Regions from separate parts of the Pseudoalteromonas sp. Z9A6 genome, predicted to be linked through region 1. Evidence: predicted binding sites of a transcription regulator. Region 1 holds the regulator's gene; the other holds the start of a gene.

Region 1 (4,570 bases):
ACGAGCTAATAAATTAGCTTGCCCACGACAAATTTTGCCGTACTTAATCGCCTTTTTTACCTTTCGAGGATCAGTGCTAAACACACCCTGTGTATCGGTCCAAATACATACTTGCTTAGCATTACAGTAATTTGCAAGTAGTGTTGCACTATAATCGCTACCGTTGCGTCCAAGTGTTACGGTCTCACCTTTCGTATCGGCGGCAATAAACCCAGTAACAACATTTATCTTATTAGGTAAAATTGACTGTCGACATTGCTGCGCATTTTGCGCATGCATTAATTCACCATCGTTTAAGGTAAAAAGACTACGGGCATCTTGAGCACACGCCTCAATATTTAACTGCTGTAAATAAGTAGCGAGTAAACGTGCTGACCACAGTTCCCCATGCGCAAGTAACGCAGCCTCTTTTAGCTGCTCAGCTTGAGCAAGTTCTGCAATATTACTAAGCTCGGTATTTAGTGTTTTAAGTGCGCAGCGCTTTAAATCAGCTTGTAATAACTGCTCAATTAAATCGCTTTGATGGTTATTTAACTGCAGTAAAATATCAGCGACAGCTTGCGTGTCTTGCAGCTGATAACTTTGCCACAACGACACAAGTGTATCTGTAGTCTTACCTGCAGCAGATACCACAACACAGTCACCCGGCTGAGTATGCCCAATAATTATTTTAGCTACGCTTTGATAGCGCTCACTAGAGCTTAAGCTTGAACCACCAAATTTATGTACACAATTGACCATATTTATACCAATTCGCTTAATTAAGTTGTCTATTTTGAGGTAAAAAACCGTATCGATAACAAGGCAAAAATTTCGTTATTTAGTTGTTCTATATTAGGAATTTTTAACGATGTTATCGTGCGGTTTAATCCCTCAAATTGATTAGGTATTATTGCGGATTGGTATTACTTACCAAAGCGCTGGACGGGCTGCACTTAATTTAACGTTTCCACCAGAAGTGCCAGCACCTTTGCCTACACGGCCAACATTTTTATTTTTCCCTGGTTTTACAAGTTCAAATACTCGTTCAAAGTCAGCTATTAAATCGTGTATATCTTCAATCCCAACCGAAATACGAATAAGCGTATCGCCCACACCCGCTTCTAAACGTGCCTTTGCCTCCATACCTGCGTGCGTCATAGTTGCAGGGTGACAAATTAAACTCTCTACGCCACCTAGTGACTCAGCTAAACTAAACGTTTTAAGGCTAGTTAAAAATGCTGCGGCGTCGTTTATATCGCCTTTAATATCAAAACTAACCATGCCACCAAAGCCAAGTTGTTGTGCTTTAGCAAGCTCATGTTGAGGATGTGACTCAAGTCCTGGATAGTAAACTTGGCTTACAAAATTGGAGCTTTCAAGGTACTTAGCTATTGCTAGCGCATTTTCTTGGTGCTGCCTTAAGCGCACATTTAAAGTACGTAGACCACGAAGCGTTAAATAACTATCAAAAGGGGCGCCCGTAATACCAATATTATTTGCCCACCAAGCAAGCTCATCACCAAGCTCTTGTGTTGCAGCAATAACAGCGCCGCCCACTACATCTGAGTGCCCGTTAATATATTTAGTAGTTGAATGCACCACAATATCTACACCAAACTTAATAGGGTTTTGTAAGGCAGGAGACAAAAACGTGTTATCTGCGGCAACCAATGCACCGCATTGCTTAGCAACATCGGTAACCGCTTTAATATCGGTTAAACGAAGTACTGGGTTACTTGGAGTCTCTATCCAAATAAGCTTAGGTTTAATTGCTAAAATTTGTTGAAGGCTTTCTTCTTTTGTTAAATCTAATACTTCAAGCTTCAATAGTCCGCGTTTTTGTAACGATGTAAATAAACGATAGCTACCACCATAACAATCATGTGGAATTACTAACGTGTCGTCACTGTTAAGTAGCTGAGTAGCTAAATGCACGGCAGCCATACCAGTGGCCGTAATTATGCCACGAGCGCCACCTTCAAGCTTAGCAAGCGTCTCTGCTAAAATATCACGATTAGGGTTACCACTGCGGCCATAATCATACTCACGCTTAGTATCAAAGTCGGCAAACGAATAAGTCGTTGATAAATAAATTGGCGGCACCACTGCACCATGATGTTTATCAGCATCAACGCCGTTACGTACAGCAATGGTCGCTTTGTTTTTTTCGCTCATATTCGTCACCTGATTAATTTGGATGTTTAGACGTCTAAAAGAGTAAGTTATCCGTTTTAATAAGTCAAAGGATTTTAAAGCTCTAGATGGCTAAATTTAGGGAAGGCGTTTGCTAGTATCATATTTTAGCTCACAAAAGTGAGCTTATTTTTACATCCCAAATAGGCTTATTAAGATAGATCGGTATCTATTATTTGACTATCTTTTTTAAATCGATAGAATTTCACGCATATTTACACGCTTTTTATACCGTGTGAGAAATTAATAATCTGAGGCAACGATACATCTTATGGCTAAATGGAATGGTGAGTATATTCACCCATACGCAGAACACGGGAAAAAATCAGAGCAAGTTAAAAAGATCACCGTTTCGATCCCGCTAAATGTATTAAAAGTTTTAACGGATGAGCGTACGCGTCGTCAAATCAACAACCTCCGCCATGCAACAAATAGTGAATTGCTATGTGAGGCGTTTTTGCATGCCTTTACTGGTCAACCTTTACCAAATGACGATGACCTACGTAAAGACAACGCAGAAAAAGTACCAGAAGAAGTTAAAAAGATAATGCAAGAAATGGGTTTAGAAGTGCCTATTTTAAACGAAGAATAAATCGTTACCTTTTTAATAAAAAAACCTCAGCATTGCTGAGGTTTTTTTGTTTAAGCGTTATATATTACGCCATATAATTTTCCGGCAAGTCAATTTGCGCAACACCCGACTCAACCGCAGCAAGTGCTACAGCTTTAGCTATACGCGGTAGTAAACGCGGATCCATTGGTTTTGGAATAATGTACTGCGCACCAAACTCTAGCTTATCTACGCCTGCGGCTTTTAAAACTTCTGCAGGTACAGGCTCTTTGGCAATACTACGAATAGCCTCAACTGCAGCAATTTTCATTTCATCGTTAATCGCGCTTGCACGTACATCAAGTGCACCACGGAAAATAAACGGAAAACATAAAACATTGTTAACCTGGTTAGGGTAATCAGAGCGCCCTGTTGCCATAATTAAATCGTTGCGTGCGCCGTGAGCAAGTGCAGGATCGATCTCTGGATCTGGGTTTGAACATGCAAACACGATCGGCTTTTCTGCCATTAGTTTTAAATCTTCGGCAGCTAACAAATTAGGACCCGAAACACCAACAAACACATCAGCATCTGCAATTACATCTTGCAATGTGCGTTTATCGGTATTGTTAGCAAAAAGCTGTTTATATTCATTTAAATCATCGCGACGAGTATGAATAACACCTTTACGGTCAAGCATATAAATGTGTTCACGCAGTGCACCACACTTAATTAACAGTTCCATACACGCAACTGCAGCAGCGCCTGCACCTAAACATACAATTATTGCATCTTCAATTGATTTACCTTGTACTTCTAGCGCATTTAACATGCCGGCAGCCGTAACAATGGCGGTGCCGTGTTGGTCGTCATGAAAAACAGGAATGCTACAACGCTCTATTAATGCTTTTTCAATTTCAAAACACTCTGGTGCTTTAATATCTTCAAGGTTAATACCACCGAATGTGTCAGCAATATTGGCAACCGTGTTAATAAAGTCTTCTGTTGTTTTGTGCTTTACTTCAATATCAATAGAATCAAGCCCTGCAAAACGTTTAAACAATAACGCCTTGCCTTCCATTACTGGTTTAGACGCTAAAGGACCTAAATTACCCAAGCCCAAAATTGCAGTACCATTAGTGATAACCGCAACCATGTTACCCTTACCGGTATATTTATATGCATTTGCAGGATCTGCGGCAATTTCACGTACAGGCTCAGCGACACCTGGGCTATAAGCTAGGGCTAAGTCTTGAACTGTTTCAGCTGGTTTTGTTAGCTCAATGCTAATTTTACCAGGTACGGGATGTGAGTGATAATGTAGTGCTTGTTCACGAAAGTCAGACATAACGCGATGGTATCCTGCAATTTAAGTTAAAGTGAGAGGTGGAGTCTTGGGGTACGATACCCTTATTATTTTTAAATTCCAAGCAATATCAGGTCTATCCTGTTATATGCTATATCCTTTAATTTTAAGAGGTTTTTCAGTAACTTTGCAGGATTATATAAACATTTGATAAATAAAAATTCACCAAAAAAGTAAGTTTTGAGGTGCGTTTATGTCTATTAAAATATTAAAAAAATGTATGTTTAACGTATCATCATAAACTTAAAATAACAGCCTACTACACTACTTTAAAAACAGATAAGCCCACGTTAGCTACTTTTATCAACCTAGTTAAAATTTGTACTATTTAAAATATAGAGAATATCTATCAATTTGTCTGCAAAGGTTTATGCATACTCAGAATAAGAATAGGAAATAGTTATGCAAGGTGTGATGTAGCTCGAGCAAGCTAAATAAGATAAGAAGTGGTAAATTTTAGACATAAAAAAAGCACCCTA
Region 2 (4,570 bases), on a different contig from region 1:
TCGCCTCTGAGCCACCTTGTGCAAGCATAGCCGCAGTGAGCGCAGCAACACCTTTTTTGCCTTGTGGGTCGGCAGCCGCACCGGTATTGAATAAAAAGTTAACATCAATTAATGGCGAGCTATTCGTTTTATCAAGCACTTTAAATGCAGGTGCCGCAGATGCTTGTTCAAGTTTTGCAGTAAGCGCATTTAAATCAACTTCTTGCTCAAAACCTGGGGCTTTATCAAGTGCCGACATAGTTAATGTGGTACGTGCGTTATCGGTAAAGTATTTATTAGCAACGGCTTTAATATCTGCGCTGGTAATGTTATCTGCCGATTTATACAGCTGGTTTATAACCTCAGGATCGCGCTCAAAATGCATGTAGCTGGCAAGGGTTGATGCAATCGCTTGCGACGAATCAAGACCATTAATAAAGCTGTATTTAAGATTCGATTTCAAATCACTCAGTTTTTGACCATCAACAAGTTCAGTGCGTGCTTTTGCATAAGTTCGGTTAATTGCATCGCGTGCAGTGACTAAATCGTCTGCGTTTTCTACTTTAACAAATACGTGTAATAAACCCGGATCTTTAGTCTCTGGGTTATAGGCAAACATTTGGCTGGCAATTTGTTTGTCGACCACTAGCTCTTGATATAAATCAGAGTTATTTGAAAAATAAAGCTGTGAGATTAAATCAAGCGCCGCTCTGTCTTTTTTAGCAGGCTCCCACGCAGCGCCTTTGTACGATACAAGCAACCAATGCCCTGGTAGTGCTTCATCTTGCTGGTGCAAATATTTTGGCGCTTGTTGAACAGGCTCAGCTTTAATATCGGCAACATAGTTACCTTTTTTCCAGCTACCCCAATGCTTTTTAACCATTGCCATTGTAGCTTTTGGCTCTACATCGCCCACAATAACAAGTGACACATACTCAGGCTTATAAAATTTAGCAAAAAACTCTTTTCCGTACGCCATTTGATCAGGCATGGCTTCTATGTCTTTAAAAAAGCCCATAGTGGTGTGTTTATACGTGTGCTTATCAAACGCTTCTTCGCGTACAGCGCTTAATAATTTACGAATTGGGCTCGCGTTGTTTTTTAAGTACTCACCTTTTACCGTTTGCGCTTCGGTTCTAAATTGCTCTTCGGTGTAGGTTAAGTTTTGAAAAATATCAGCTTCTAGCTCAAGTACTTTATCAAGATGCTGCTTTGAAAAGTTTAAATGGTAATTTGTGTAATCGTTTGTTGTATATGCGCGGTTATCAACACCTGAATTTTTTAATATGTCTGAGTACACATCTTCAGGGTATTTTTGTGAGCCTTTAAACATCATGTGTTCAAAAAAGTGAGCAAAGCCTGTTTTGCCCTCTTCAACTTCGTTACGCGACCCTACCGATACCGGAATTTGCAGCGACACTACATCAGGGTAATCGGTTTTAACAACCATGACACGTAAGCCGTTTTCTAGCTCTTCAATTAAGTAATCTTGTGAAAAAACACGGTCATCAGCTTTATTTACTTGTTCTTGTTGTGCTGTTGTTTGCGTGCTTTGGTTTTGTTGCATGGCGCAACCCGTTAACGCCAGTGATACCGCTAAGCTGGTTGCTAATAATTTAAATTTCATTGTTGTCCCTTTTTAAATTGAGCAAATTTGTTATCAGATTTAACTCTTTAATTATGCCCCAAAGCCAATAAATATAAGAGCCCCAAGGGAATTTATTATGTAAACAACTGTGTCAATTATAAATTATGGGAACAAGCACAATGAATAAACATCATGTTAGTTGAAAAACTTTCACTAAATAAATCTATCTAGACGTCTAAATGGCTGCTATATTAAATCCATCTAAACAAACTTAGCTGGAATGAGGATTATGGCTTTATCACTAAAAGAGAAGATAGTGGACACCAACCAAGGTGTTTATCTTATTGGTACTACCCCGCCTAAAATTGGCACCGATAAAGCGCAATTAAAAATCATTGCAGAAAAGCTATTAGGTCGCTTACACGAAATTGAATACGACGGCGTGATAATTTACGACATTCAAGACGAAAGCAGCCGCACTAATCAAGACCGCCCATTTGCGTTTAAACAAACCGTTGATCCGCGTGAATACAGCCATTTACTTCGTAATTTATCTGCACAAGATGTGATTACTTATAAAAGTGTGGCGCAGCGTGGCGTAGGCGAATTTAAAGATTGGCTAAGTAAAACTAAAAACGACTACGATTTACAAAATGTTGTTTTAGTAGGTAGCCCATCATCGATAGGCGATATAAAGCTAAGCCTGCCAGATGCGTATAAAGCATTGGCTGAGCAATCAGATGATTTCTTTTTAGGTGGCGTTACGATTGCTGAGCGCCATTCAAGTAAACGAAATGAGCACGAACGATTAATAGAAAAAACAGCACAAGGTTGTCAGTTTTTTATATCGCAAGCTGTTTACGACGCACAAGCTACTATAGAGCTAATTACTAGCTACGCACGTACATGTAAAGCACAAGGGATTACACCTCAACGTATTATATTAACGTTTACCCCGTGCGGCGGCGAAAAAACCTTAGACTTTATGCAATGGTTGGGTATCTCAGTGCCAGAGGCAACTAAATGGCGCATGCTTGATGCAGACAATACATTAAGCGAATCAGTCCGTATTTGCCGCGAAAACCTCGACTTAATACTTAAAAGCTGTGCGCATTTAGATGTACCGCTGGGCCTAAATATTGAAAGCTTAACAAACCGTAAAGAAGAAATTGACGCGTCAATTAACCTATACCGTTTATTAAAAGCCATTATGGAATTAAACCTTGCGGAAAAGCTAATAGCTTAAAGACTAGGTTAGAGCTAATTAACACCCTTCTTGGCAAGCCTAATGGCTTGCTTTTTTATGTCCGTTCTTTGAAAAATTAATTAATAAATACAAGTAAAAATTTGCAGCTTAAGCTATCCATGAAAGCTATTTTTGGTTATTACTCTCAAGCCTTTTTAAGGCAAACCCCATAGAGGAGCACATAACACCAAAAATTATTCCCTCATTAGATATAAATCTAATGCTAGGAAACGTTTCAAATAAGCTTATTATTGCTAAGGAAAAAATAAAACCTATCGCAGAAAAAACCAGCCAAGTTTGTGTGGCATGAGTCATGACGAACCTCCTTTTATTGTGCTTTTTTAGCGAGCTTGTACGCTTGTTTATTTTTATACATTGCGTGGTCTGCATCACTTAATAGCGCTTCAAAGGGCTGCTTTTGTTTATTAGTAAAACTATAACCAATACTAAGCGATAAATCGCAAACGTCTTCTTTGAGTAAGGCTTTTGAACACTCAGTCGAAATTTTATCCATGATGTAGTTAATTTTGCTTTTATCGCTTACTTGCATTACTGCAACAAACTCATCGCCACCTAAGCGCCCTACTATATCAGCATCTCTTAAATGCGTTTTTAGCGTATCTGCCAATATAATTAAGGCTTTGTCGCCCACTTCATGTCCGCAGGTGTCGTTTAATTTTTTAAAGTCGTTTATATCAATAAACAAACAACACACGTCAAAGCCTAAACGTAGCGCTAAGTTAAGTTTTTGCTGGGCTAATAAGTTAAGTGCTCGGCGGTTATAAATATTCGTTAATGAGTCTAACATGGCTATTTCGCGCATTTGCTCATAGCTATACACAAGCGCTAGGTCGTCTTCAATTAAATCGCGTAGTTGCTCTATGAGTTCAAAGTATTCATCGGTATAGCTTGTTTTTTTAGTGTCTTTTAAACATAGCGTGCCAAATACTTCGCCTTCAGGCCAATGAATAGGTAAACCTAGGTAGGATTCAACACCATCTTCAACTACTTCTGGTAGGGTGTTCCATGCATCGTTATTGCTTGCATCATTAACATATAAAATATTTTTAGTTTCAGCAACGTACCGACAAAACAGAGGTGTTTGAGGAGGGAGTATAGGATTGGTCTCAAAGTTAGATCCACCTTCGTTGCTTCTAATAACAACGCGATAGCCTTTGCTTGTTGCCTGAACTATATAACCAGACGGGGCTGAAAAAAGCCCCGTTATAAGGTCGATTGTTTTTTGCCATTTATGCAAAGATATTTGGCCATCAATACCAGAAAATGCCCATTGATCAATTTCAAACATTGCTTTACCTCGGCTATTTAGTAGCTCCAGTATAGGCAAGAAAGCAAAGTAAAAGCTATTATTTACGACGTCTACTTGGCTCTCTTTTACCAGTGATGCGTTTTTTATCGCGATCTTTTCGCGACTTGTTAGTATTTTTACGATTATCTTTTGGCTTTTTATTAGGATCTGGCTCGTAACCTTCTAACCACTGCGGCGTTAAACGCGTATCGAGTAGTACTTCAATTTCTTCTAGCAGCCATTGCTCATCAAGACTTACCAGCGACATAGCAAGTCCTTGTTCGCCAGCACGACCTGTACGGCCAATACGGTGCACGTAATCCTCGGCAATGTACGGTAGTTCAAAGTTAATTACGTATCTAAGTGTAGAAATATCTAAACCACGCGCAGCTACATCGGTTGCAACAAGTACGCGTGTAATACCTTCTTTAAAGTTTTGCAATGCACG

The links. The regulator MetJ, encoded in region 1, represses methionine synthesis genes. The targets are predictions, from matches to a motif close to TAGACGTCTAGACGTCTA.
Region 2: a site for MetJ is predicted at 1,796-1,813, ahead of GQR53_RS07595 (methylenetetrahydrofolate reductase). Genes of this name have one in related genera too.

The regions. Positions count from the first base shown of each region.
Region 1 is NZ_WTKZ01000005.1:71,168-75,737, reverse strand. It holds gene metL (bifunctional aspartate kinase/homoserine dehydrogenase II) at 1-741, opposite strand, end outside; gene metB (cystathionine gamma-synthase) at 910-2,157, opposite strand; gene metJ (met regulon transcriptional regulator MetJ) at 2,447-2,767, shown strand; gene GQR53_RS03255 (malic enzyme-like NAD(P)-binding protein) at 2,832-4,073, opposite strand.
Region 2 is NZ_WTKZ01000013.1:75,659-80,228, reverse strand. It holds gene GQR53_RS07600 (pitrilysin family protein) at 1-1,606, opposite strand, end outside; gene GQR53_RS07595 (methylenetetrahydrofolate reductase) at 1,857-2,813, shown strand; gene GQR53_RS07590 (hypothetical protein) at 2,940-3,128, opposite strand; gene GQR53_RS07585 (sensor domain-containing diguanylate cyclase) at 3,142-4,122, opposite strand; gene GQR53_RS07580 (DEAD/DEAH box helicase) at 4,181-4,570, opposite strand, start outside.